DNA from 2 places in the Aeribacillus sp. FSL M8-0254 genome. Region 2 is predicted to be linked to the other one. Evidence: predicted binding sites of a transcription regulator. Region 2 holds the regulator's gene; the other holds the start of a gene.
What was found. The regulator LexA, encoded in region 2, represses DNA repair genes until DNA is damaged. The targets are predictions, from matches to a motif close to CGAACATATGTTCG.

Region 1 (3,426 bases), 150 kb from region 2:
CAAACGAAGCTTATGAATTTCATCCTTTGCTTCCAGAAGCGCTTCTTTTTTCGTTGCTTCAGCTTCACGCTTAGCATCTTCAAGAATTTGTTCCGCGGCGTTTTTTGCACCCGCTATTTTCGCTTCAGCAATGGATTTTCGAACAAAATAACCAACAACTGCACCGACGATTAGGCCAAGCAAAATGGAGATGATTTCAATGAGTTCCATTCTTTCACCTCCTCTTGCTATGAACTTGTCACAAAGAAAGTGTCGGCATTACACATTTACTCTCCCGATAACATTTTCCAAAAAAATATGTTAAATATATTGCAAAAATGAAAAAATATACATATTCATTTTAAATGTGGGAATAACCCTTGTCAAGTTTTCATCTTGTCGAACAAAGGATGGGGCTTTTTTGATCAAAAAAATAAGACCGGCTACTCCGCCAGCCTTACGCTAAGATGTGCGTACATTATTCATCCAAAAGCTCGAACGTTTCCTGCCCCTCTTGCATAGGTTCATTCTTTTCAAGGCCATATGCCTTGCGAATTTCTTGCTGAATGGCATCGCGAATATCCGGATTTTCGCGCAAAAATTGCTTTGCATTTTCTCTTCCCTGTCCTAAACGCTCCTCTTGGTAAGAATACCACGAACCGCTTTTTTGTATAATATCCAATTCCGTTCCCAGGTCGATGATTTCTCCTTCTTTTGAAATCCCTTCCCCGTACATGATATCAACTTCTGCCGTTCTAAAAGGAGGCGCTACTTTGTTCTTGACAACTTTAATTTTCGTTTTGTTTCCTACCATATCATTTCCTTGTTTCAGCTGTTCAGCTCTGCGCACTTCAAGGCGGACAGATGAGTAAAATTTCAGCGCGCGTCCCCCTGGAGTTGTCTCGGGATTTCCGAACATGACGCCCACTTTTTCCCTTATTTGATTAATAAAAATCGCAATGGTTTTCGACTTGCTGATGGCTCCTGAAAGCTTCCGAAGCGCTTGCGACATAAGACGCGCCTGCAATCCGACATGCGCATCGCCCATTTCGCCTTCAATTTCCGCTTTTGGGACGAGTGCTGCGACCGAGTCAATGACAATGATGTCGACTGCACCGCTGCGAACGAGGGCTTCTGCAATCTCAAGAGCCTGCTCGCCGGTATCGGGCTGCGACAAAAGCAGTTCATCAATATTAACACCTAAATTTTGCGCATAGACAGGGTCGAGCGCATGTTCCGCATCGATGAACGCTGCTTGCCCGCCTAGAGCTTGAACTTCAGCAATGGCATGAAGGGCCACTGTCGTTTTACCGGAGCTTTCCGGTCCATATATTTCAATAATCCGACCTCGAGGATATCCGCCGACGCCAAGAGCTGCATCCAATGCCAGCGATCCGCTTGGAACTGTTGAAACTTTTCGCTCAGCTTGTTCTCCAAGCTTCATTATCGAACCTTTTCCGAATTGTTTTTCAATCTGTTTTAACGCCATTTCCAAGGCAGCTTGACGATCATGATTCAATACAATTTCCTCCTTAAAAAATTGATAGCTTCAAAATAAATATACCGTGTTTTTTCCTGTTTGCCAAGAAAAAAGGGAACATTTATTCGTTTTTTAATTTTCATTATATAAAAATTAAAAAACCGGATGAAGACGCTCATAACCGGTTTTCCATTTCCTTTATTACATTCATTACATAGTAGCAGCCATAATTTGCCGTTCTGTGCCTGATCCCTTCCCGAGTACCGGAAAGATGAAGCTCAAAGACTGCTGTCGGCCGATCATCGAATTGAATGCCGATATAGACAGTCCCAACTTCTTTTCCTTCAGAAGGATCAGGTCCTGCCACTCCCGTAAAGCTGATGCCGATATTGCTGCCGGTCAATTTTTTTATATTTTCCGCCATTTCTTTCGCACATTCAGAGCTAACGGCTCCTTTTGTTTTCAACGTTTCTTCCGACACGCCAAGAACATGCTGCTTCACTTCGTTTGTATAGCAGACAATTCCTCCAAGCACAACATTCGAAGCGCCTGGAAAATGGGTCAGCTGTTCGGAAAAAAGACCGCCCGTCAAACTTTCTGCAGCCGAAATAGTATATTGCTTTTCTTTTAGAAGCTTCATAAGCTGCTCTTGGATCGAAGTTTCACCGTGTCCATAAAAATATCGGCCAACACGGCTTAAAATCTTTTTTTCTGTTTCGTCAATCAGCTTCAGCGCAGTCGACTCATCTTCATGTTTTGCTGTCAGGCGCAATGTTACTTCGCCGTCTTTTGCCAGCGGCGCGATGGTCGGATTTGTTTGCTGATCAATCAGATCCTCTATATCTGTTTCAAGCTGAGATTCGCCGACGCCAAAGAAACGAAGCACACGCGAGATGATTTTTTCTTTTAACCCGTAATGATATTGCAAAAACGGCACACCGTAGTTGATAAACATCGGCTTCATTTCTTTCGGAACACCCGGCATTAGCAAATATATAATTCCGTTCGCCTCTAACGCCATTCCTGGCGCCATTCCGTAATGATTTGGCAAAACAGTAGAACCTTCCAAAACTAATGCTTGTTTCCGATTGTTTTCCGACATTGTCCGTTTCGTCCGTTTAAAAAAATCCTCAATGTTTTTCATCGCCGCCTCGTCGATCACGAGACGTTTATTCAAAATACGTGCAATCGTTTCTTTCGTCAAATCATCTTTTGTCGGGCCGAGCCCGCCGGTAAAAATGATGCAATTCGACCGTTTTTTTGCCGTTTCGATCGTATGCTTGAGCCTCTCAGCATTGTCTCCAACGACCGTATGATAAAAAACATTTACGCCTATTTCGGCAAGCTTTCTTGATATAAATTGGGCGTTTGTGTTGGCGATCTGTCCAAGCAACAGTTCTGAACCGACAGCAATAATTTCAGCATTTACATTCATACATTTTCCTCCACATGGTTATTTCGAATTGACAAACGCGTGTTTATTTTTCATGAAATAGTCCCATCCAGATAAAATGGTAAAAAAGAGCGCAACCCACAAAGCAATGTCTGCAAATGGAAATGAAATCCATTCAAAAGGTATATTATGTAAAAGCAAAGCGGAAATAGCCACAATCTGCGTCCATGTTTTTATTTTGCCGAGCATATTAGCTGCTACGACTTCTCCTTCCCCAGCCAGAACTAAACGCAATCCGGTTACGGCAAATTCACGGCTGATGATCAGAATGACAATCCAAGACGGAGCAGCACCTATTTCCACCAATATGATGAGAGCAGAAGAAACTAGCAATTTATCGGCAAGAGGATCTAAAAACTTTCCTAAATTTGTCACAAGTCCAAGCTTGCGTGCATAATATCCATCAATCCAATCGGTCGTCGAAGCTAAAATAAAAATGAGGGCGCCAACGACATGATTGACAGGAATAACTACTTCACCGACCGACCAATTTCCCCAGTTAAAATCGCCAAGC
Region 2 (3,426 bases):
AATCTTGCGCTGTTTTGAGCCATTTCTAATGCTGAAACAGCAACTCCGCCTGCGTTAGCAGCTTTTGCAGGTCCAAAAAGAATATTGTTTGATAAAAACACGTCGATCGCTTCTAATGTAGACGGCATGTTGGCGCCTTCTCCAACAGCTTTGAGTCCGTTGGAAACAAGGAGTTCAGCTGCTTTTTTATCGATTTCATTTTGAGTAGCGCATGGGAGGGCAATATCGCACGGAATGGACCAAATTCCGGAACAGCCTTCATAATATTCTGCATGAGGATGTTCATTTACATATTCTTTAATTCTTTTTCTTTCAACTTCTTTTAACCTTCTAACCGTTTCAAGATTAATTCCATTTTTATCAAAAATGTAGCCATCAGAGTCGCTGCATGCGACAACTTTTGCACCTAATTGTGTTGCTTTTTCAATCGCATATATGGCAACGTTCCCAGAACCAGAGACAACAACTGTGCTTCCTTTGAAGCTTAATCCATGGTCTTTAAGCATTTCTTCAACAAAATAAACAGTTCCATACCCTGTCGCTTCGGTTCTCGCTAAGCTTCCACCGTAACCAATGCCTTTTCCGGTTAACACCCCAGCTTCAAATCCGCCGCGTATTCTTTTATATTGGCCAAACAAGTATCCGATCTCTCTTGCGCCAACTCCAATATCGCCGGCAGGAACGTCAATATCTGGTCCAATATGTTTGTAAAGCTCTGTCATAAAGCTTTGTGTAAATCTCATAATTTCCCCATCTGATTTACCTTTCGGATCAAAATCAGATCCGCCTTTTCCTCCGCCGATCGGCTGCCCAGTCAATGAATTTTTGAAGATTTGTTCAAATCCTAAAAATTTAATAATGCTGGCGTTGACGGTCGGATGAAAGCGCAAGCCTCCTTTATATGGCCCGATTGCACTATTATATTGCACTCTAAATCCGCGGTTTACACGCACTTTTCCTTCGTCATCCACCCATGGAACGCGAAAAATGATCAATCTTTCCGGCTCAACAATTCTTTCAAGTATTCCGTGCTTTATATATGTAGGATGTTGAGCAAATACAGGCACAAGCGAGTCAAATATTTCTTTTACAGCTTGAAGAAACTCAGGCTCATTCGGATTTTTTTCTTGCACGGATTGAAATACTTCATTGACATATTGCTTTGCATTTTTCAGTTCACTTTGTTTCATAAGTAATTGATTCATAGCACCTCTCCTATACCTAAAATTTAAGCAGTTAGCAGTTAGAAGAATTTAAACAATTCAGTCAATCATCCCGGCACTGGCTAAGGAAGCGAAATCTACAATAAAAAATTCTACAACAAAATAAATCAAAAAACAATGACTGTTGAGAATTGTTGCATAATAGCTTTGCATGCAGGCGCGGAAAAGGCGCCTGAAATTTGTTTCATTGAATCTAGCTTGTCTGCATACATATTGATTAGAAAAACTGTTTAAAATTTAACATCGCTAAGAGAGGGAATTTTGAAAATTTTATAAAAAGAAAAAGGATGCCTCACCTGTTTTGAGACATCGAATATTCAGTGTATGGAACGGTATAACCCGATCACTTTTCCGAGTATTGTCACATTTTTTAAAATAATCGGTTCCATTGTTGGGTTTTCTGGCTGAAGCCGTATAAAGTCTTTTTCTTTGAAAAACCTTTTTACGGTCGCTTCATTGTCGTCTGTGAGCACGACAACGATGTCGCCGTTATTGGCTGTTTGCTGCTGTCTGACAATAACTAAATCTCCGTCCAGAATGCCTGCTTCGATCATGCTTTCTCCGACTACTTCAAGCATGAAAAGTTGATCATCACCTGACGCAATATGATTCGGAAGCGGAAAATATTCTTCGATGTTTTCAACGGCAGTGATCGGAATACCAGCCGTCACTTTTCCGATGACCGGCACGTTGATCACATTGTTTGTCAGAAGGTGGCTGCCATCATCGTCCAAAATTTCAATGGCTCTCGGCTTTGTGGGGTCTCTTCTAATCAGTCCTTTGCTCTCAAGCTTTGCTAAATGCCCGTGAACAGTTGAACTGGAGGCAAGACCGACCGCTTCGCCGATTTCTCTTACAGAGGGAGGGTATCCTTTCTTTTTTACTTCCTCCTTAATGAAGTTCAAAATATCTTGTTGTCTCTTAGATAATTTTGTTGACATGTCAAGCACCTCAGTCATATCAATTTGTGTCGATTATAGCATGATTTTTCCAAAAAAGCAAACGTAAGTTCGAATATTTGCTTGACAGAAACATGTGTTCCCTTTTATACTTAAAAACAAAAAACCGAACAAATATTCTGTTCCAGGGGGCGGTTCTTAATGGATAAATTATCATGGTCTTACATCGTTTCTTTTTTCCTTGTCATCATGGCGGCAGTTTTGGCGATTTCGTATACTGGAGAAAGGGAAGAGCTCGATCATTATTTGGAGGTTCAAGTGAAGGAAGGGGACAGTTTGTGGAAAATCGCTGATGAATATAAAGAATATGACAATATGTCTCATTCAGAATTTGTAAAATGGGTTCAGGAGCGAAACAATCTCCAAAGCCTTGTTGTAAAACCGGGGGAAACAATCGTCATTCCGATTGAAAAAAATAAATACTACAATGCTGAATATTTGGCAAACAAAGAATAACCGCAAGGAGCATTTAACATGAGAGCAGTCGTTTATGCAAGAGTCAGCACTGAAAAAGCAGAGCAGGAAACATCTTTGAAAAGACAGAAGGACGAGCTGTTAAAGCTCGCAGCTGAAAACGGTATGGAAGTTGTTGAAGTGATAGAAGAAAAAGCGAGCGGGTATGATGTTGATCGTGAAGGGGTTTTTCAACTGCTGGAATTGATTGAGGAGAAAGATATTGAAGCGGTATTAATACAGGATGAAACAAGAATTGGCAGAGGGAATGCCAAAATCGCCATTGTCCATTCCATTTTGAAACAAGGTGTGAAAATTTTCACCGCTGCCCATCGCGGGGAGATGGAACTGTCTGAATCAGACACGATGGTGCTTGAAATCATAGGAATTGTCGAAGAATATCAACGAAAAATTCATAATTTGAAAATAAAGCGGGGAATGTTGAGAGCTATACAAAATGGGTACAGGCCTGAAAAAAATTTAAAGAATAGAAATTCTTCCTATAAAAGAGAGCGAAAAGAAGTTCCGATCGAGGAGATTGACCGATTGCGGAAAAACGGCCTGACATTTTCAGAAATAGCGGCAACGTTAAGAGGATTCGGCTATGACGTTTCAAAAGCTACTGTCCATCGCAGATATCAACAATTTTTGTCAGAAAAAGGAGAATCATAGCAATAATTGTTGTCATTAGTGGTTGCATTTAGTATGATAAAAGAGCGCGGCAAAAATATACAAGGGGTTCAGCTTATGATTTCAAAAGAAAAACTTAACCGTATTAATGAACTATCTAA

Region 1: the regulator LexA is predicted to act here: its motif matches at 1,574-1,587, upstream of recA (recombinase RecA).

What each region holds. Positions count from the first base shown of each region.
Region 1 covers NZ_JBBOZY010000001.1:2,167,184-2,170,609, forward strand. Annotated here, with positions in the region: gene rny (ribonuclease Y) at 1-210, opposite strand, end outside; gene recA (recombinase RecA) at 458-1,498, opposite strand; gene NSQ44_RS10425 (competence/damage-inducible protein A) at 1,635-2,894, opposite strand; gene pgsA (CDP-diacylglycerol--glycerol-3-phosphate 3-phosphatidyltransferase) at 2,913-3,426, opposite strand, start outside.
Region 2 covers NZ_JBBOZY010000001.1:2,016,812-2,020,237, reverse strand. Annotated here, with positions in the region: gene gdhA (NADP-specific glutamate dehydrogenase) at 1-1,205, opposite strand, end outside; gene lexA (transcriptional repressor LexA) at 1,541-2,164, opposite strand; gene yneA (cell division suppressor protein YneA) at 2,324-2,638, shown strand; gene NSQ44_RS09725 (YneB family resolvase-like protein) at 2,657-3,307, shown strand; gene NSQ44_RS09720 (DUF896 domain-containing protein) at 3,383-3,426, shown strand, end outside.